3 regions of the Nonomuraea purpurea genome follow, and region 2 is predicted to be linked to each of the others. Evidence: riboswitches for the same ligand, from Rfam matches in the RefSeq annotation. Region 2 holds a riboswitch; each other region holds the start of a gene.
The links. Region 2 has a riboswitch for thiamine pyrophosphate ahead of thiO (glycine oxidase ThiO). Riboswitches for the same ligand answer to the same signal wherever they lie in the genome.

Region 1 (7,036 bases), on a different contig from region 2:
ACTCGGCCAGGCGCAGTGTCTGGTACGTGATCATGGGCACATGCTTGCTATCGGTGGCAGCGGGTGGCACACCCGGAACGCAGAAGGACCTGCGTTTCCGCAGGTCCTGGCGCATCTTACGATGTAGATCTCGAGTGCCCCCTGTAGGATTCGAACCTACGCACCCGGCTCCGGAGGCCGGTGCTCTATCCCCTGAGCTAAGGGGGCTCGACGAGTGATAAGGCTATCAGCTTCCCGGTACCACTCGGCACCGGATAACGCTCCACGAACGCTTCCTGCGAAAACCGCCCGTGACAACCCCGCTACAGGTTAACTTTGCGCCCGTGGGCGAGGTTCTTGGCAAAGTACTGGTCGTGGACGATGACGAGGTCATCCGTCAGCTTATTGCGGTCAACCTGAACCTGGAGGGGTTCGAGGTCGCGACCGCCACCGATGGGCAGGACTGCCTTGATCAGGTGCTCGACGTCATGCCGGATGTCATCACGTTGGATGTGATGATGCCGTGTCTGGACGGGTGGACTACGGCGGAGAGGCTGCGGACGGATGAGGCCACCAGTCATATCAAGGTGGTGCTGATCACGGCGCGGGCTCAGGATGATGACAAGCGGCGGGGGCGGGGGATCGGGGTTGATGCCTATCTGACCAAGCCGTTCGATCCGGCGGAGCTCATCCAGGTGGTCAGGGAGCTGGCTTTGGGAGAGCAGGCGTGATGCGTCCTGGTGTTGGCGGGGTTCGGGTTCAGGGCTGCGACGTTTGGCGAGGTACGGGCGAGTGGGGCGAAAGGGGTTTTGGGGTCGATTGAGGATGCGCGTGCCCAGGTGTAGTTCCGTACGCTGGCGGCACCAGCCTCTCGCGATCGGAAGTGAAACGTGCGCAGCTCGATCTTCGGCAACCTCGACCCCAAGCAGGTGGCCGGCGGGTTCACCCTGGAGAACCCCAAGATGCTCAGGGTGCAGCTGCCCCAGGAGGTGCTCGCCAAGCAGGGCTCGATGGTGGCCTTCCAGGGGCAGATGGACTTCGACTACGAGGGTTCGGGCGGCCTGGGGAAACTGTTCAAGAAGGCCATGACCGGTGAGGGTGCGTCGCTGATGCGCGTACGCGGTGACGGGCTGCTCTATCTGGCGGACAACGCCGATGACATCCACCTGTTCTATCTGGAGAACGAGGGCATCACGGTCAACGGGCGTAATCTGCTGGCGTTCCAGCCGCAGCTCACCTGGGACATCCAGCGTGTGCAGGGGGCCGGGATCGCGGCGGGCGGGCTGTTCAACACGACCGTCACCGGGACGGGGTGGGTGGCGGTGACCACGCACGGCACGCCGGTGCTGCTCGATGTCGCGCGTATGCCGACTTATGCTGACGGGCAGTCGGCGGTGTGCTGGAGTACCGGGCTGCAGGTGGGGGTCAACCGGACGATGAAGGTGGGGGCCTTGATCGGGCGGGGGAGCGGGGAGGCCATGCAGTTGTCGTTCAGGGGGCAGGGGTTCGTGCTGGTGCAGGCCAGTGAAGGGGCGCCGGTGGTGACCTCCTCCTCATGAGCCCTCGATTCGACAAGAGAATTAGCTAATTGCCATAATGGCTAAGTGCTGGACGTAGATCTGTTCAAGGCGCTGGCCAACGACAAGCGGTTGCTGATTCTGGAGTGGTTGCGTGATCCCGAGCGGCACTTCCCGCCGCAACGCGACGGCGATCTCGTACGCGACGGCGTCTGCTCGCTGTTCATCGCCGAGAAGCTCGGCGTGAGCCAGCCCACCTGCGGCGAACATCTCAAGGTGCTGGCCAAGGCCCGGCTCATCCGCGGCAAGAAGATCAAGCAGTGGGTGTTCTACCAGCGCGACGAGGACAGGATCGCCGAGGCGAAGGGACTGCTGAGCAGTGACTGGTAATGAGGGCGCGTACGGGCGGCTCATCGCCGACCTGGACGCCGGCGGGGCGCGTTACCGGTTGATCGACCACGCGCCCGAAGGGCAGACCGACCTGGTCAGCGCCCTGCGCGGGCATGATGTCCGTCAGGCGGCCAAATGCCTGATCGTGATGGTGAAGATCGGCAAGAAGCAGAAGCGGCACGTGCTGGCCGTGGTACCCGGTGACGCCCGGCTCGATCTGCCGGCGGTCAAGGCGCTTTTGGACGGTACCTACGTCGCCTTCGCCGACAAGGAGAAGGCCGAGGAACTGGCCGGGAGCGTGAGCGGCACCGTGCTGCCGTTCAGTTACGACCCCCGGCTCGAGCTGGTCGCCGATCCGTCACTGCTGGACCAGCCCGAGCTGTATTTCAACGCCGCCAGGCTCGATCGCTCGGTCGCGCTGGCCACCGATGACTACGTGCGGCTGGCCTCGCCCCGGCTGGCCCCGATAGTCAGCGGTTGACGGAGGTCAGGCGCAGGTCGGGGTCGGGGCGGTGTTGGTGCCGTTCCAGGAGGCCAGGAAGCCGAACGTGGTCGACGCCCCGGGCGCGAGCGTCCCGTTCCAGCCCACGTTCCGCACCGTCACCGCGCCGCCGTTGGCGCTCAGCGTCCCGCCCCAGATCTGGGTGATCTGCTGCCCGTTGGCGAACGTCCACCCGACCGTCCAGCCGTTCATGGCGTTGGTGCCGGTGTTCTTGACGGTGACCTCACCCTGGAAGCCGCCCTGCCACTGACTGGTGTTCTTGTACGTTGCCGTGCAGGCCCCCACAGGAGGCGTCGGGGTGGGGGTGGGGGTCTGGGGCGGGTTGCTGCCGGACAGGGCGGACGCCAACGGCGTGTACCACTTGTCGGACATCTTCTGGTCGCCGGCGGCGTTCGGGTGCACCCCGTCGTAGGTGTCGGTGGCGGTGTTGAAGCCCGTCCACTGGTCCACGACCGTGATCGGCGACTGCGGTGTGGTCGTGGCGGCGGCCCAGGCGGGGATGGCGTTGTTGAAGGTGACGGCGCGCTGGCCGCAGTCGCCGCAGTTGGACGGGTTCATAGGGATGATCTTGGCGACGAGGATCTTCATGGCGGGGTTGCTCGCCCGCATCTGGTTGACCAGCGTGGTGAACGAGCTGAGGATCGTCGCCGGCGCGATGTTGCTCCACACGTCGTTGGTGCCCAGGTGCACCAGGACGATGTCGGGCCTGGTCGCGGAGAGCCAGCCGGGCAGCAGGTTCTGGCTCGCGATGTTGGTGGCCAGGTAGCCCCCGTGGCCCTCGTTGTCCCCGTCGTGGGCGACCCCGCAGCCCTGCGTCGGGAGGGTGCCGACGAAGTCGATGTTGGTGTGTCCGCTGCTTTGGAGGCGGTTCCAGAGCAGGGCCCGCCAGCAGCCGGGGGATCCGGTGATCGAGTCGCCCAAGGGCATGATCCTGATGGGGGCGGCGCTGGCGTTCGTGGTGGTCGCGAACAACACCGCCGCGACGAGTGCCACCGTCGCCGCCAGCAGGGCGCTGATCCTGCGCATCGTTTGCTCTCCCGTCCGTCGTCTGCGCAGATCGTAAGGACGGCCTGCCGAGCGCGGGAAGCAGGTGCGCCGGGGTGGATCGATGACCTGCGCGGACGCCGGGAGCGGCGTGTAACTTTCAGAAACGCCGGATTACGGCGAGAGGGCCGGGGGCGTGGTGCAGCATGGCGTGGCTGATCGAGCCGATGAGCATCCCCGCGAGCTGCCCGTGCCCGCGCGAGCCGATCACCAGCAGGCCGGCCCGCGCCGCAGCCTCCTTCAGCACTTCGACGGGGTGCCCGTGGACGACTTCGACCACCGCGTCCACCCGGGGATGCCGCTCGCGGTAGGGGGCGAGCAACTCTTGGAGCGTCCGCAGCGTGTTCTGTTCGCGGTCGGGGTCGGCCGGCTCGAAGCCGCCGGGGTGCGGCCATGCCCAGGCGTGTACGGCACGCAGCCGGACGCCACGCAGCTCGGCTTCGGCGAAGGCGAACTCGAGCGCCCGCATGGCCCCGGGGGAGCCGTCGACTCCGATGACCACCTCCTCGCGCGGCGCCGGGAGCGGGTCGCGGACCAGGACGACGTCGGTGGTGGAGTGCGTGGCGACCCCGTACGCGACGGAGCCGACCAGCAGCCCGCGCAGGCCGCCGATCCCGTGGCTGCCCACGACCAGCAGTTCGGCCTCTTGGGCCGCCTTGATCAGGGCCGAGCGGGGGTCGCCCGGCAGCAGGACGGTCTCGATGGTGACGCCGGGCTGCTCACGGTGGGCGCGGTCCTGGGCGGCGGCGAGGACGGTGTTGGCGCCTTGGCGCATCCACTGGCCGACCTCGGCGTAGTGGCCGCCGGTCGTCTGCTCGCACACCCATTTGGGTACGGCGTGCGCCACGATCAGCGTGGTCTGGCGCAGCGCCGCTTCGTCGGCCGCCCAGGCGACGGCGTCGAGCCCGGCGCGCGAGCCGTCGACCCCCGCGATGATCAAGATCCCAGCTCCTCAGGCCAGCGCGTAGCACTCCACCTCGGCCCGGCGGAAGGAGATGCCGTGCTCGGTGGAGTTTCGTGTGCACGCACGCTGGGTCTTGCTGAGCGTCAGCGTGCCGCAGACGGAGATGCCGGAGTACGTCCGGCAGTCGAGTGAAGGGTCGGCTTTGCCGATGCGGTACGTCTCCCTGACCGTCGCGCGGCACTTGGCCTTCCCCAGGGCGGAGTAGCGGCACTGGGCGATCAGGATGTCGAACTGGTCCTGGCTGACTTCGTGCTTGTGCATCCCGTCCCCGTAGGCGGCGGTCACGCCGAACGTGGCCATCACCACGAGTCCTGCGACAGCGGTGATCCTCTTCATAGTCCCCCTGACCTGCTCCGTACCGCCAGGGGCGATCGTCAAACCTGAGCGGGGGTTTCGCGCCGGGTGCGGGGTGGGTACGATCACCGCCGTCCAACGCGGGAGCCCGGTGTGGACCGGGCTGAGAGGACGGCTGACAGCCGCCGACCGCCAGAACCTGCTCCGGGTAATGCCGGCGAAGGGAGTTTGCGCGATGACGGATGCGCGCTTTTCCAAGATCTACATCGGTGACCTGCGCGTGCCGATGCGTCAGGTGCGGCTGTCCGACGGCTCTGCGGTGACGCTGTACGACACGTCGGGCCCGTACACGGATCCCGCCGTCGAGACCGACGTCAACCAGGGCCTGCCGCGCCTGCGTGAGCAGTGGGTGGGCGACCGCCGCGCCGCGGGGCAGCCGGTCACGCAGGTCGCCTGCGCCAGGAGGGGGCTGGTCACCAAGGAGATGGAGTTCGTGGCGGTGCGCGAGGGGCTGGACGCCGAGTTCGTCCGGCAGGAGGTGGCGGCGGGCCGGGCCATCATCCCCGCGAACGTCAACCACCCCGAGTCGGAGCCGATGATCATCGGCCGCGACTTCCTCGTGAAGATCAACGCCAATATCGGCAACTCGGCCGTGACGTCCTCCATCGAGGAGGAGGTCGAGAAGATGACCTGGGCGACGCGCTGGGGCGCTGACACGATCATGGACCTGTCCACGGGCCCCGACATCCACGAGACCCGCGAGTGGATCATCCGCAACTCGCCGGTGCCGGTCGGGACCGTGCCCATCTACCAGGCGCTGGAGAAGGTCAAGGGCCGTCCGGAGTCCCTGTCGTGGGAGGTCTACCGCGACACCCTGATCGAGCAGTGCGAGCAGGGCGTCGACTACGTGACCGTGCACGCCGGGGTGCGGCTGGCGTACGTGCCGCTCACCGCCGGGCGCAAGACCGGCATCGTCTCGCGCGGGGGCTCGATCATGGCCGCCTGGTGCCTGGCGCACCACCGCGAAAGCTTCCTGTATGAGAACTTCGCCGAGATGTGCGAGATCCTGGCCCGCTACGACGTGTCGTTCTCGCTCGGCGACGGTCTGCGTCCCGGCTCGATCGCCGACGCCAACGACGAGGCCCAGTTCGCGGAGTTGCGCACGCTCGGCGAGCTGACCGCGATCGCGCGCGACCACGACGTCCAGGTGATGATCGAGGGTCCTGGCCACGTGCCCATGCACAAGATCAAGGAGAACGTCGACCTGCAGCGCGAGCTCTGCGACGACGCCCCGTTCTACACGCTGGGGCCGCTGGTCACGGACATCGCCCCCGGATACGACCACATCACCTCGGGCATCGGCGCCGCCATGATCGGCTGGTACGGCACGGCCATGCTCTGCTACGTCACCCCCAAGGAGCACCTCGGCCTGCCGAACAGGGACGACGTCAAGACCGGCGTGATCACGTACAAGATCGCGGCGCATGCGGCCGACCTGGCCAAGGGTCACCCTCGGGCGCAGGAGCGGGACGACGCGCTGTCGGAGGCCCGGTTCGAGTTCCGCTGGGAGGACCAGTTCGACCTGTCGCTCGACCCCGACACCGCCCGCGCCTTCCACGACGAGACCCTGCCGGCCGCGCCCGCCAAGACCGCCCACTTCTGCTCGATGTGCGGGCCCAAGTTCTGCTCCATGCGGATCAGCCACGACATCAGGAAGGAGGCGGTCGAGGCAGGGCTGGCGGAGAAGGCGGCCGAGTTCAGGCGGCTCGGCGGCACCGTCTACGTCGACTGACCCGGCCGTCGTTTCGAGATCTTTCGAAGTGAGCCGATCGTGTGGCGGCCGGTGACTAGTGTCGCCATCCCCTGAGCCGGGCCGCCGGCGCGTTCGGGGGCCCGGCCGGGACCCAGCTGCGGGGGCCCGGCCGGGCGTTGCCATCAGACAGTCAGCGCACGAAGCCCTGCGACCTCAGCCAGTCGCGGGCGACGAGGACCGGCATGCCGCCGTCCACGTCCACCTTGGCGTTCAGATCGCGGATCACCTCGTCGGTGAGCTTGGCGCTGATGGGCGCGAAGATCCGCGCGATCTCCGGATGCGCCTCGGCGAGCTGGCGCCGCATCGTCACCGTCGCGTTGTAGATGGGGAAGAACTGCTTGTCGTCCTCCAGGAGCACCAGGTCGAGCGCCTTGACCCGGCCGTCGGTCTTGGTCAGGAAGCCCATGGTGCACTGGCCGCCGGTGAGCGCGCTGTAGAGGACGCCGACCGCCATCCGCTTCGCATTCGCCTGGGGCACGTCGGTACCCCACTTGAGCCCGTAGCCCTTCAGCATGCCCATGAAGCCGTCGTCG
Region 2 (7,036 bases):
TATCCCCCGCGACCGGCCGCCCGGAACCCCGCATCGTCGGTTTCGCCTACGGTTTCCGCGGCGCCCCCGGCCAGTGGTGGCACGACGTGGTCAGCCGAGCCCTCACCGAACGCCTGGGCCAGCAGGCCGCCGACGCCTGGCTCGGGTACGCCTTCGAACTGGCCGAGATCCACGTCCACCCCGACCACCAGGGCAAGGGCGTCGGCCGCGCCATGATCAGAACACTCTGCGCGGGCCGCGGGGAACGCTCGGCCGTCCTGTCGACGCACGACCAGCCCACGGCCGCCCGCCACCTTTATGCCAGCATGGGCTTCACGGACCTGCTGACGAAATTCGTCTTCCCCGGCGGCTACGAGAACTACGCGATCGCGGGCCGCCCGCTCCCCTTGACCTGAGCGTTACACCTGATGAAAACGTGACTCCTGGGTTTGCCGAGGATGACTCCGGGCACCATTCCTGACAGAAAGTAACCGCACCTTTACCCGTCGGCTACTATCCCCCGGCCCGTCACCCGCCCGGTCCCCCTGCGAGCGGGTGACGGGCCTCTTCATCATCAACCCCTTCAAAATCATCATTTTGTACGGCAGGCCAACGGCACCCACCCACCGGCCAGAGCTGGGGGCCTCCAGGGAGACGGTGTCTGACCCGCACGAGTCCGGCACCGTTACGGCGGAACATGGGCCCGCCAAGTGGTTCACAACAGCCCTGGGCGGGGGGGATTAGATCATGCGGACATTGGGACGGCATCGAGGCGTTGGAAGACCTCGCGGCTGGCGCTGGAGCGGTTGAAGGTGATGAAGTGGATGCCCGGCGCGCCCTCGTCGAGCAGGCGCTGGCACAGCTCCGCGCCGTGGTCGATGCCCAGCCGCCGCACCGCCGCCGGGTCATCGGCGACGGCCTCGAAGCGCGCCGCCACGTCCGGCGGGAACGGCGCCCCCGACAGTTGTTCGGACCGCGCGATCGTGCTCATCTGCGTGACCGGCATGATGCACGGGATGATCGGCGTCTCGCACCCCTGCGCCGCCACCCGATCACGCAGCCGGAGATAGTCCTCGGCACGGAAGAACATCTGGGTGATCGCGTAGTCGGCCCCCGCCCGGCACTTCTGGACGAAGTATTCGGTGTCGGACTCGATGGACGGCGAACGAGGGTGCTTGTAGGGGAAGGCGGCCACGCCGACGCAGAAGTCGCCCGCCTGCCGGATCAGCCGCACCAGCTCCTCGGCGTAGAGCACGCCCTCGGGGTGCTGCACCCACTCGGCGCCCGGGTCGCCGGGCGGGTCGCCGCGCACGGCCAGGATGTTGCGCACCCCGGCGTCGGCGAAACGCCCCACGAGGTGGCGCAGCTCGCGGACCGAGTGGTCGACCGCGGTGAAATGCGCCACAGGGGTGAGGGTCGTGTCGTGGGCGAGCCGCTCGACGATGTCGACCGTGCGGTCGCGGGTGGAGCCGCCGGCGCCGTACGTCACCGACACGAACGTCGGCCGCAGCGACTCCAGCTCCCTGATCGCCCGCCAGAGCTGCCGCTCGCCTTCGTCGGTCTTCGGCGGGAAGAACTCGAAGGAGAACGACCTGCCCCCGGAGGCGAGCATGTCGCGGACGGTGGGAACACGATCGGGCCGGATGGAGGGTCGACCAAGCGCCATGGGTGCAAGGTTACAGGTTCATTGCCGCGACGAGCCGCCCAGTCGAACCGCAGATCCGATCTCGCCCACCCGCCCACTAGTCTCAAGACATGACCACTGACGCCGCCGGTCTGAACACGCTGCGCACGCACGTGGAGCGCGCGCTCGGAGAGTTCGTCGACCGGCAACTGCCCGCCTCCGGCGATCTCGAGCTAGAGCCGCTGCGCACGGCGGCCGACGAACTGTTGTCCGGCGGCAAGCGGCTGCGGCCCGCGTTCTGCTACTGGGGCTGGCGCGGCGCGGGCGGCACGGACGTTCCCGAGATCTTCACCGCGGCAGCCTCGCTGGAGCTGCTGCAGGCCAGCGCGCTCGTGCACGACGACGTGATGGACAGGAGCGATCTGCGCAGGGGCATGCCGGCCGCGCACCGCCGTTTCCAGGCGCTGCACGAGAAGTCGTCCTGGCACGGTTCGGCGGAGCAGTTCGGCGAGGGCGCGGCGATCCTGCTGGGCAACCTGCTGCTGATCTGGTCGGGCGAGATGTGGCGCACCAGCGGCCTGCCGCCCGAGTCGCTGGAGGCGGCCCAGGCCGTCCACGACCACATGCGCACGGAACTGATGTGCGGGCAGTACCTCGACCTGCTGGAGCAGGCGCACGGCGAGAACACGTTCGAATCCGCGCTGCGGGTGGCGCTGTTCAAGAGCGGCAAGTACTCGGTGGAGCAGCCGCTCAGGCTCGGCCTGGTGCTGGCCTCGGGGAAGCTCGCGCCGTGGATGGACGAGCTGTGCACCGGATACGGGCGGCGGGTGGGGATCGCCTTCCAGCTCCGGGACGACATCCTGGGCGTGTTCGGCGACCCGGCGCAGACGGGCAAACCCGCGGGCGACGATCTGCGGGAGGGCAAGCGGACGATGCTCGTGGCCCGAGCGCTGGCCGCCGCCTCCCCCGAGGACGCGCAGACCGTTCGGCGCCTGCTCGGGGATCCGGCGCTGGATGAGCGCGGGATCGAGACGCTGCGGCGGATCATCGACGGCAGCGGGGCGCTGCGGGAGTGCGAGGAGCTCATCGGCGACTACCTCGGCCAGGCGCTGGCCGCGCTGGAGGAGGCTCCGGTGACGGACGGCGCGCGGGCGGCGTTGACGGAGCTGGCCATCGCGGCGACGTCCCGCACGACCTGACCGGCGAGGCGCTCGCCGTCCAGCCGAACACCTCGAACGGGCGTTCGGCTGGACGTTCGATCAGCCGGACGCCTGGAGGCGCTTGGCGAATTCGGCCGCCGCCGCCCCCGGGTCCTCGGCATCCGTGACAGCCCGCACCACCACGACCCGCCGCACCCCGTGCGAGATGACCTCGTCGAGGTTGTCCAGGTCGATACCGCCGATCCCGAACCACGGCCGCGACGTCGCCAGGGACGCCGCGTGCCGCAGCAGCGGCGGCCCGGGGGCGGGACGGCCCGGCTTGGTGGGCGTGGGCCAGATGGGGCCGCAACAGAAGTAGTCGACGCCCTCCTCCACGGCCGCGGCGGAAGCCTCGGCGGCGGAGTGGGTGGACCTGCCGATGACGATGTCGTCGCCGAGTATCTCTCGCGCGACCGTCACAGGAAGGTCGTCCTGCCCCAGGTGGAGCACGTCGGGCCGGGCGGCGTAGGCGATGTCCGCCCGGTCGTTGACGGCCAGGAGTTTGCCGTGCCGGTCACAGGCGTCGCGGAAGACTTCGAGGAGGGCGAGTTCGTCGCGAGCCTCCAGGCCCTTCTCCCGCAGTTGGATGATGTCCACACCGCCGGCCAGCACCGCGTCGAGGAACTCTGCCAGATCGCCGCGGTCGCGGCGGCCGTCTGTGCAGAGGTAGAGGCGGGCCTCAGAAAGCGAGGGCTTGGGCACGCCGCTTCACCTCGGTGTGACGGCCGGCCCTGATCGCCTCGATGGGCGAGCCGGGCAGGGAGTCATCTGGGGTGAAGAGCCAGCGCAGCGACTCGACGTCGTCGTAGCCGGCGTCGAGGAGCACGGTCAGCGTGCCCGGCAGGCCCTTCATCACGTCCTTCCCGTCCAGGAACACCGCGGGCACCTGTGGCCCGCCGCGCTCCCGGCGCACGCCTAGAAGCTTGTGGTCCTTGAGGAGTTGCTTGGCCCGGCCCAGCGGAAGCTCGAGGCGCGTGGCCACTTCGGGGAGAGTCAGCCACTCGTCTACGAGCCGCTCGGTCTCCCGGTCGATCTGTGCAACAGAAAGCGTCACGAAACCACAACTACCACATGCCGTGCTTGCTCAAACAACACAATCCCGTAGGGGGACATCTGGATCTACCAGGCGTTCCGTGTCGAGACGGTGTCCGGCGTCGATGATTTTACGCCCCTGGACGAGGTCTCGCGGCCGATCGACGGCGAGCACGGCGGCGAGGGTGTCGCCCGCTGTCAGCCAGACGGCCGACCACTTGCCGTCGAGGTCGCCTCGGTAGAGGAGGCGCTCGCCCGCCGGGTGGTGGCCGGCGTACTGGAGCATGTGCCCGAACTGCTCCGACCAGAAGTACGGGACCGGGTCGTAGACGGCCTCCTCGCCCATCAGGGTGGCGGCGGCGACCTCGGGGGCGTTGATCGCGGTGTCCCAGTGTTCGACCCTCAGCCGGGTCTGCCAGCGGCGCGACCACCACGCGGCGCAGTCGCCGACGGCGACGGTGTCGGGCAGGGAGGCGCGCAGGTGTTCGTCGGTGACGACGCCGTTGTGGAGGTCGACGTCGGCGCCGGCCAGCCATTCGACCGCCGGGCGTACTCCGATGCCGGTCACGACCACGTGAGCGTCGACGAACTCGCCCCCCACCAGCCGCACGCCGCCCTCGTCCACGGAGTCGACCATGGTGTCGAGCCGCAGGTCGATGCCGTCGTACCAGCGCTCGGTGCGGGCGCCGATCTCGGTGCCGACGGCGGTGGCCAGCGGCGCGGAACCGGCCTCGATCACCGTCACCTCGCACCCGGCGCGGCGGGCCGCGGTGGCGACCTCCGCGCCGATCCACCCGGCGCCGATGATCGCGACGCGGGCGCCGGGCACGAGCATGGCCCTGAGCTCGTGCGCGTCGTCGAGGGTGCGCAGCACGTGCTGCGGGCCGTCGCCGGGGAGCATGATCGGCTCGGCGCCGGTGGCGATGACCAGGCCGTCGTAGCCGAGTTCGCCTTCGGTCGTCTCCACGACGCCCTTGCGCAGCGACTTGGCGCTGACGCCCGCCCAGAAGTCCACGTCGAGGGCGGCCAGGTCGGTGTCGACGAAGCTGTTGTCGGCGTTGCCGAGCAGCACCGCCTTGGACAGCGGCGGACGGTCGTAGGGCCGATGGCGTTCCTGGCCGATCAGGGTGATCCGGCCGCCGAATCCGCGTGCGCGCAGGGCCTCCACCGTGCGCACACCGGCCAGGCCCGCTCCTACCACCACGACATGGTTCACGATGATGACCATAACCGGGCTCGTGCGCCGGCGTGACACCGAGGCCGTAGGCTGTGGATGTAGACGCGCGGGAGTCCGGCCGTAACCGGGCTGAGAGGAAGGCTTGACGGGCCTTCGACCGCAAGACACCTGATCCGGATCATGCCGGCGAAGGGAGCGCAGGTGGATGTGATCGTGGGCGGCGGGGTCGTCGGGCTCTGCGTCGCCTGGCGGGCGGCCCGTGCGGGGCTTGCCGTCACCGTCGTCGATCCGGCCCCGGGCTCGGGGGCCTCTCACGCGGCGGCCGGGATGCTGGCCCCGGTGAGCGAGGTCGCCTACACCGAGGGGCCGTTGCTGCGGCTGGGGGTGGCCTCGCTGAGCCGCTGGCCGGCCTTCGCCGCCGAACTGGCCGCCGAGAGCGGCCATGAGCTCGATCTGCGTACGGACGGGACACTCGACGTCGCCTTCGGGGCCGACGACCTGGCCGTGCTGGACGAGTTGGCCACGTACATGGACAAGCTCGACCTGCCGGTCGAGCGGCTGACCGGGCGCCAGTGCCGCCGTCTGGAGCCGATGCTGGCGCCCTCGGTGCGCGGGGGGTTGCTGGCTCCCGGCGACGCCTGGGTCGATCCTCGGCGCGTGACGGCGGCGCTGCTCGCGGCGCTGGAGCGGCTGGGCGTGCCGGTGGTGCGGGCGCGCGTGCGCGAACTGCTGCGCTCCGGCGGGCGGGTCGCCGGGGTGCGTCTGGAGGACGGCGGGCGGCTGCCGGCCGACCGCGTGGTCGTGGCGGCCGGGGTGTCGAGCGCCGAGCTGGCCGGGGTTCCTGTGCGGCCGGTCAAGGGGCAGATCATGCGGTTGCGTTCGCCTGGGCCGCTGCTGTCCCGCTGCGTGCGCGGCACTGTGCACGGCACGCCCGTCTACCTCGTTCCGCGCGGCGACGGAGAGCTCGTGGTGGGGGCCACGCAGGAGGAGCTGGGGTTCGACACCAGGGTGACGGCGGGCGGCCTGTATGAGCTGCTGCGGGACGCCAGGGAGCTGGTCCCGGGGGTCACCGAGCTCGAACTGTCCGACGTCGTGGCGGGGCTACGGCCGGGGACGCCGGACAACCTGCCGCTCATCGGCCCCACCAGAACACCGGGCCTCACCCTGGCCACGGGGCACTTCCGGGCCGGCGTGCTGCTGGCCCCGCTGACGGCGGACCTCCTCATGGCCGAGCACATCGGGGACGACGGCGGCCCGGTCGAAGGCACGGGCCCAGGGGAGCGCGCGGGCCCGATGGGCGTCGGGGGCCCGGGAGACGGCGCAGGCCCCGGAGATTTTCGAGGCCATGAAGACGACCGAGGCCCCGGGAACGGCGCAGGCCCTCAACGCCACGAGGGCCTGCGCGATAGTGGCCATAGGGCGGAGTTGAGGGAGTTGGCGGTGTTGTGCTCGCCGGAGAGATTTCGGGAAATTTCATGATTGTGACGATCAACGGGGCCGCGCACGAGGTGGCCGACGGCACCACCGTGGCGCAGGCCGTACGCACATTGACCACGGCCTCCACCGGGGTCGCCGTGGCCGTGAACGACGAGGTGGTCACGCGCAGTTCGTGGGAGACGACGGCGCTCAGCGACAGCGACCGCATGGAGGTGCTGACGGCGGTGCAAGGTGGATGATCTGATCATCGCCGGTGACAAGTTCTCGTCCCGGCTCATCATGGGCACAGGAGGAGCGCCCTCGCTGGAGGTGCTCGACCAGGCGCTGGTCGCGTCCGGGACCGAGATGACCACCGTGGCCATGCGGCGGCTCGACCCCGGCGCCCGCGGTTCCGTCCTCGACGTGCTGCGCGAACGCGACATCAAGGTGCTCCCCAACACGGCCGGCTGCTTCACGGCGGGCGAGGCCGTGCTGACGGCGCGGCTGGCCAGGGAGGCGCTCGGCACGAACTGGGTCAAGCTCGAAGTCATCGCCGACGAACGCACCCTGCTGCCCGACCCGATCGAGACCTTCGACGCGGCCGAGCGG
Region 3 (7,036 bases), on a different contig from region 2:
GAATCCTTCACCGTCGAGGCGCTCAAGCGCATCGTCGGCGGCAACCGTACCCAGATCAAGGGCCTGCTGCGCGACCAGAAGATCATCGCCGGCATCGGCAACGCCTACTCCGACGAGGTGCTGCACGCGGCCAGGATGTCCCCGTTCAAGATCGCCGCGACCCTGACGGACGAGCAGATCGCCGACCTGCACGAGGCCATCGTCACCACGCTGGCCGACGCCGTGGAGCGGGCCCAGGGGCTGGCGGCCAAGGACCTCAAGGCGGAGAAGAAGTCCGGGCTGCGGGTCCACAACAGGGCGGGGCAGCCCTGCGACGTGTGCGGCGACACCATCCGCGAGGTGTCGTTCGCCGACTCGTCGTTGCAGTACTGCCCCACCTGTCAGACCGGCGGCAAGCCCCTCGCCGACCGCAGGCTCTCCCGGCTGCTCAAGTAGCCGCGTTGACGGGAACGCGGTCCGCGGTCCGCGTGCGGGCGAGCAGGCCGACGGCGGCGACGATCGCCCCGAGCAGCGTGGCCGTCAGCGGGACGATCAGGGCCGTACGCAGCGCGGCCAGCCCTGCCTCCTGCCCTGTCGCCGCCCCCAGCGCGGCCACGTTGACCGCCGTGACGACCGACAGGCCAAGGGCCGCGCCGAACTGGAACGAGGTGTTGATCAGGCCGCCCGCCAGGCCCTGCTCGTGCTCGGCGATGCCGTCCGTGGCCACGATCGTGACCGGGCCGTACACCAGGGCGAACATCACGCCGATCAGCAGCATCGACGGCAGCATGGCCGCGTACGTCCAGTCCAGGCCCACCCCGATGAACAGGGCGTAGGCCAGCAGGCCCGAGAGCAGCCCTGCGAGGACGACCTTGGCGTTGCCGAACCGGTTGACCAGCCACGGCGTCAGTATGGGGGCGAGGATCACGTCGGCGGCGGCGGCCAGCAGGGCCAGGCCCGTCTGGATGGTGGACCAGCCGCGCAGCTCCTGCAGGTACAGGGTGACCAGGAACTGGAAGCCGAAGAACGAGGCCGTGAGCAGGGCGGCCATGATGTTCGCCCGGACGAGCGGGCCCGATCGCAGGATGCCCAGGCGGACCAGCGGGCTGGCCGAGCGGCGCTCGATCGCGACGAAGGCCGCCAGCAGGGCGAACCCGCCCGCGAAGACCGCGACGGTCAGCGGCCAGCCGTTCTCCGGGTGCTCCAGGCGTACGACCCCATAGACGAGCAGCATCATCGCGCCCGTGACGCTCAGCGCGCCCGCCAGGTCGAACCCGCGCGCCGAGGACGGCCGTCCGGTCTCCTTGAGCAGGGGGATCGCGGCGATCAGGAGCGCCGCCGAGAACAGGACGGGGGCGAAGAAGACCCAGCGCCAGCCGAACGCCGTCAGCAGCCCGCCGATCACCAGCCCCAGCGCGAATCCGCCCGCGGCCGTCCCCGCGTAGATGAGCAGCGCCTGGTTGCGCTGCCTGCCCTCGGGGAACGTCGTGGTGATCAGGGACAGGCCCGCGGGCGTCATGAACGCGGCGGCCACCCCCGTCACGAACCTGGCCACCAGCAGCACCCAGCCCTCTTCCGCGAAGCCGCCGAGCCCCGAGAAGAGCAGGAACACCCCCAGGAAGAACAGGAACACCCGTCGCCGGCCCAGCAGGTCGGCGACCCGGCCGCCGAGCAGCATGAAGCCGCCGTAGCCCAGCACGTACGCGCTGACGACCCCGCTCAGCATTCCCGTCGACAGGCCCAGGTCGGCCCGGATCGAGGGGAGGGCGACGTTCAGCATGGCCACGTCGATGCCCTCCAGGAAGATGGCCCCGCACAGGACCGCCAGCACGCCCCATGAGCGGGCGGGCACAACAGACATGACAAACCCCCGGTTACTTCTCGGCATCTCGGTTCTCTCTTGTAACCGTCCAAATCATGGGCCAGCATGAAATGTCATGGAAGACGGCACTTTTAGGTCACTCGGTTACTGCGAAGGCACCGTGGAAGACGACGACGATTACGACGTACGACAGTGGGACACCCGCGAGGACTGCGAGGTCCGCCAGATCCTCGACCGCATCGCGGACAAATGGTCGCTCCTCGTCATCGCCCTGCTCGACTGCCAGAGCCTGCGCTTCACCGAGCTGCGCCGCGAGATCGACGGCGTCAGCCAGCGCATGCTGAGCGTGACCCTGCGCCACCTCGAACGGGACGGCCTGGTCAGCCGTACCGTCTACCCTGTGGTGCCGCCCAGGGTCGACTACGCGCTGACGCCGCTCGGCCGTACGCTGCACCAAACCATCAAGACCCTGGTCACCTGGACCGAACAGCACCAGGAGGAGATCGCCACGGCGCGTGCCGCCTACGACCAGCGACGCGAGATGATGGAGGCATGACCGAGCTTGCCGAGGACATCAATAAGCAAGGAAACATGGGCCCGACGAAGGAGGGTTCATGACTGTTCCTGAGATCGACGCCGGCGCCGTTCCCGCAGACGCCTACCTGCTCGACGTGAGGGAGCAGGACGAATGGCGCGCCGGCCACGCCCCTGAGGCCGTCCACATCCCGATGACGCAGATCCAGGGGCGGGTCGAGGAGGTGCCGGGCGACACGACCGTCTACGTCGTCTGCCGGGTGGGCGGGCGTTCGCTGCAGGTGGCGGCCTGGCTCAACCAGCTCGGACGCGACGCCGTCAACGTGGGGGGCGGCATGCACTCCTGGGAGGCCGCGAGCCGCCCGATGGTCAGCGAAACCGGCCAACCGCCCTTCGTCGCCTAATCCTCGCGGAAACTCCACCCGGGGTAGGCGGCGGCCAGCCGGGGCCCATGGGCGTCCCAGCTCTCGGCTGGCAGCCGCAGCACGGGCCGGAGGACGACCTCCCCCGACCGGATGTCGAACCCCCAGGAGAAGCCGAGCACCGCGCGAACCTCCCGGGTCACCATGGTCGGGGAGAAGCACAGGAAGCTGTGGGCCAGCCAGGTCATGTCGGCCCGCGAGTCGCGTGAGGGGGCGTCGAAGAGCGTCGGCCGGATGCCGAAGAAGGCGTAGGGCACGTTCAGATCGCCGTAGAAGCCGAGCGGGTCGGGGTCGAAGCCGTCCGAACCATCGGAGCTGCGCACCAGTTGCACCCACCCCATGGCCGCCGTGTATCCCCGACCCGGGTGGTCGATGACGGCCGTGCAGGCGGGAAGGCCCCGGGCAGCTTCGGGGAAGCGGCAGCGGAGAGCTTCGGGGGCGTCGTTGGGGACGACGTCCACGGCGACCGTCCCGTCGATCCCGCGTAGGCGGAAGGAGAAGCGCATGCGGACCCTCTCTGGCAATCGGGCGGGCCTTTAAGGCATCATGGGGGCGCGAGCTGGGTAGATCCCGGCTTTGCCATAATCTGTCAAACGCGGGAGCTCGGGGCCACCGGGCTGAGAGGGCGACCGAGAGCCGTCGCCGACCGCCTGAACCTGTCCGGGTAATGCCGGCGTAGGGAGTGTGCGATGGCGCATGTCGTCGACGAAGTTCCGCTGACTCTCGAAGGCAGGCCGCCGAAGACGCTGGGCGTGCTGGACCAGGGCGCTCTCTGGGCGAACCTCGGCGTCAGCCTCCTGGGTTTCTCGGGAGCGCTGTTCCTGCTCGACCCGCTCGGAAACGCCCCGCTCAGCCTGGCCGCCGCGCTCGTGGCGGCCGTGGTCGGCAGCCTGGTCGGCACCGCCATGGTGGGCCTGTCGGCCATTCCGGGCACGCGGACGGGCAAGCCGGCGATGGTGCTGCTGCGCGGGCTGTTCGGGGCCAGGATCTCCTATGTGCCGACCGTGCTGAACATCGTGCAGATGCTCGGCTGGGGCGCGTTCGAGCTGTGGGTGATCGCCAAGGCCGCCTCCGCGATCTTCGGCGAGGTGCCGTACCAGGTGTGGGTGATCGCGGCGGGGGTGCTGACGACCGTCCTGACGATCTGGCCCCTCGGTTCCGTACGGCTGCTGCGGCGCTACGTGACCGTCGGCGTGATCGTGTCGATGCTCTGGTTCACCTGGTTCTTCCTGTCCGAGGCCCCCGCGTACGACGGCGGTTCGTGGACGGCGTTCGCCCCGGCCGTCGATTACGTGATCGCGCTGTCGGTGTCGTGGGTGCCGATGGCCGCCGACTTCGCCCGGCACTCCAGGTCGAGCAGGGCCGCGTTCACCGGTGTGGTCGGCGGTTACACGCTGGCGCAGGTGGCCTGCCTGGGGCTCGGCGTGTACGCGGTGGCGATCGCCGGGGCCGCCACGGTGGGGGCCGACTCCATGGCGGTGTTCACCCCGTTCGTGGCCGCGCCGGTGGGCGCGCTGTTCTTCGGCATCCTGGTGCTGCGCGAGACCGACCAGTCGTTCGCGAACGTCTACTCGACCACGGTCTCGCTGCAGAACCTGATGCCGCGCGTGGACCGGCGGCTCTTCTCCGTCGCCATCGGCGTGCTCACCATCGCGATCGCCCTGGTCGTGGACGTCACCTCCTACGGCGCCTTCCTCGGCGTGATCGGGGCGGTGTTCGTGCCGATGTTCGCCGTGCTGGCCGTCGACTACTTCGTGCTCGGCGGCTCCCGCCGCTGGAACACCGAGGAGAACGCCCCTTCGCGCTGGTCGATGCTGGTGCCGTGGGCGTTCGGCTTCGTCGCGTACTGGCTGACGACCTCGACCCCCACGGTCGCGGCCTGGGACGGCTTGTGGGCCTCGGCGCGTGCGGCCATCGGGTTCACCCGGCAGATGTGGATGAACGGCGCGCTCGGCGGGGCGCTGGTGGCCGCGCTGGTCACGCTGCTCATCGCGTGGCCGAGGCGCGGCTCTCGACGTTGAGCAGGTGCTGCTTGGCCGCCGCGCCGCCGGCGTAGTCGCCGAGCGCGCCGTCCTCGCGCACCACCCGGTGGCAGGGCACGATCACGCAGACGGGGTTGGAGGCCAGCGCGTTGCCGATCGCCCGCAGCGCGCGCGGCCTGCCGATGCTCTCGCCGATGCGCTCGAACGTCGTGGTCGTGCCGTAGGGGACCGCCATCGTCTTCTGCAGCACCGTACGCGCGAACGACGTGGCCAGCGTCAGGTCCACCCGCGTCGCGAACGCCCGCAGGCGGCCGGAGAAGTAGGCGTCCAGCTCTCTGCGGACCGGGTCGAGGCGGCGCGCGTCGGGCCCGATGAACGTGCCCACATGCCTGCTGACCAGCTCGTACACGGTGTTTTCCGGCTCGAAGCTGCAGGCTGCGATGCCCTTGCCCGTCACGGCCAGCACCAGCTGGCCCACGGCCCCGTCGTAGGTGCCGAACGCCACCTCCGGTGGCGCCTCACTCCGATACGTGCTGGAGGTCGCGCGCAACAGGGCATCGAGATCGCCGCTCGACATACCCCTCCCCCTCTCAGCCGCCGGGAATCACCGTGACCGCAGCGTATCGGACGGATCGCCCGACGCACTCACCGTGCCACGTGCACTATGGAGTAGTGGGGGACGAATGGGCCGGTAGTGACGATGAGATCGCTCGTGCGGTGCTCGCCAGCTCACCCAACGCCGTCGTGGCGCTCGACAGGGACCAGAGCGTCCTGATCTGGAACGACGCCGCCGAGCGGCTCTTCGGATGGACGGCGGAGGAGGTGCGCGGGCGCCGGGCGCCGATCGTGCCGGAGGAGCTGACCGCCGAGCACAACGCCGTGCTCGAACGCGTGCGCACCGGAGGCCAGGTCTCGCTGCGCACCAAGCGCCTGCGCAAGGACGACAGCGTGCTCGACGTGCGGGTCGACATCAGCGCGTTACGCCTGGGCAGCGCCGTGGCCGGATACGTCTGCGTGTACCACCTGGCGGGCGTCGACCAGGCCGCCAAGCATCGCATGGCGCGCCGCGACAGGCTGGTGCGGCAGCTGACCGACGTGGTCGGCGACATCAACTCCGAGCTGGAGCTGCCGGCCGTACTGGACCGGATCTCGGCCAACCTCACGGAGCTCACCGGGGCCGACGCGGGCGGGTTCGTGCTGATCGAGAGGGAACGGCTGCGGCTGGTCAGCACGTACCAGTTGCCGGAATCGCTCAGGGGGACGACCACCGACCTGCGCACGAGTCTCGTTGACAAACTTTTACGCACCGGCAAGACCGTCCTGCTGCAGTCGGAGGGGCTGGACGACCTGGTGTGGGCTCAGCTGAGCGGATTGCACACGATCGCGCTGGGACTGGCCGCCGTCGGCGGGCGGCCTTACGGCGCGCTCTACGCGCTGTTCGCCCGGCGCACGCCGGGGCACCTGGAGCTGGAACTGCTGGAGCTGCTGGCCGGGCACGCGGGCATCGCCGTGAGCAACGCCATGGCCTACCAGGAGGCGGTGCGGCAGCGGGCGCACGAGCAGGCGGTCTTCGACGCCAGCGCCGACGGCATCGCCGTGCTCGACGGCGAAGGACGCGTGGTGCGCTGGAACCCGGCCGCCGCCGAGCTGACCGCGTTCGAGGCCAAGGACGTGATCGGCGGGCCCCCGCCGTTCCCGCTGCCCAAGCCAGGGAAGAAGCTCACGTTCCAGATGGGGAGCGGGCGCTGGCTGGATGTGGTGAGCGCGCGGATCGAGGAGACGGGCGAGGTGGTCATCGACTTCCGCGACGTCACCACGGCCAAGGAACTCGAAGAGGCCAAGGACCTGTTCCTGGCCACGACCAGCCACGAGCTGCGTACGCCGATCACGATCGTGCGCGGGTTCGCCAGCACGCTGGACGCCCGCTGGGACCACATGGGCGATCTCGAACGCCGCGCGGCCGTGCACACGATCGCCGAGCGGGCCAGATCGCTCGGCCAGCTCATGGATCATCTGCTGCTCGGCGCCAGGGCGGGGGCGGAGGAGCTCAAGGTGCGGATCGAGGAGTTCGACCTGGCCGAGCGGATCGACGCGGCCACGCTCGGACTGCCCGCGCTGTCGGACAAACACCGCGTCGAGGTGCACATCCCGGACGGGCTGCCGCGGGTGCTGGGGGACCCGCTGGCTACCGACATCATTCTGGGGCAGTTACTGGAGAACGCGTTCAAGTACTCGCCGAAGGGAGGGCTCATCAGCGTCGAGGCCTGGCCGGAGGATGACGGTGTCGTCGTGGTCGT

Region 1: another riboswitch for thiamine pyrophosphate. It lies ahead of thiC (phosphomethylpyrimidine synthase ThiC); the one in region 2 lies ahead of thiO (glycine oxidase ThiO).
Region 3: another riboswitch for thiamine pyrophosphate. It lies ahead of ACFOY2_RS44645 (purine-cytosine permease family protein); the one in region 2 lies ahead of thiO (glycine oxidase ThiO).

The regions. Positions count from the first base shown of each region.
Region 1 covers NZ_JBHSBI010000058.1:81-7,116, forward strand. The annotation lists tRNA gene ACFOY2_RS53630 (tRNA-Arg) at 136-207, opposite strand; gene ACFOY2_RS53635 (response regulator transcription factor) at 324-710, shown strand; gene ACFOY2_RS53640 (AIM24 family protein) at 870-1,538, shown strand; gene ACFOY2_RS53645 (ArsR/SmtB family transcription factor) at 1,584-1,886, shown strand; gene ACFOY2_RS53650 (YbaK/prolyl-tRNA synthetase associated domain-containing protein) at 1,876-2,367, shown strand; gene ACFOY2_RS53655 (cellulose binding domain-containing protein) at 2,374-3,414, opposite strand; gene ACFOY2_RS53660 (universal stress protein) at 3,533-4,372, opposite strand; gene ACFOY2_RS53665 (hypothetical protein) at 4,385-4,732, opposite strand; TPP riboswitch at 4,821-4,933, shown strand; gene thiC (phosphomethylpyrimidine synthase ThiC) at 4,926-6,482, shown strand; gene ACFOY2_RS53675 (glycine betaine ABC transporter substrate-binding protein) at 6,634-7,036, opposite strand, start outside.
Region 2 covers NZ_JBHSBI010000004.1:341,651-348,686, forward strand. The annotation lists gene ACFOY2_RS10455 (GNAT family N-acetyltransferase) at 1-395, shown strand, start outside; gene metF (methylenetetrahydrofolate reductase [NAD(P)H]) at 725-1,645, opposite strand; gene ACFOY2_RS10465 (polyprenyl synthetase family protein) at 1,735-2,802, shown strand; gene thiE (thiamine phosphate synthase) at 2,863-3,504, opposite strand; gene ACFOY2_RS10475 (Rv2175c family DNA-binding protein) at 3,482-3,856, opposite strand; gene ACFOY2_RS10480 (NAD(P)/FAD-dependent oxidoreductase) at 3,887-5,050, opposite strand; TPP riboswitch at 5,108-5,223, shown strand; gene thiO (glycine oxidase ThiO) at 5,213-6,490, shown strand; gene thiS (sulfur carrier protein ThiS) at 6,487-6,687, shown strand; gene ACFOY2_RS10495 (thiazole synthase) at 6,680-7,036, shown strand, end outside.
Region 3 covers NZ_JBHSBI010000034.1:49,713-56,748, reverse strand. The annotation lists gene ACFOY2_RS44670 (Fpg/Nei family DNA glycosylase) at 1-435, shown strand, start outside; gene ACFOY2_RS44665 (MFS transporter) at 428-1,840, opposite strand; gene ACFOY2_RS44660 (winged helix-turn-helix transcriptional regulator) at 1,962-2,357, shown strand; gene ACFOY2_RS44655 (rhodanese-like domain-containing protein) at 2,416-2,739, shown strand; gene ACFOY2_RS44650 (hypothetical protein) at 2,736-3,263, opposite strand; TPP riboswitch at 3,343-3,456, shown strand; gene ACFOY2_RS44645 (purine-cytosine permease family protein) at 3,447-4,778, shown strand; gene ACFOY2_RS44640 (methylated-DNA--[protein]-cysteine S-methyltransferase) at 4,744-5,316, opposite strand; gene ACFOY2_RS44635 (sensor histidine kinase) at 5,412-7,036, shown strand, end outside.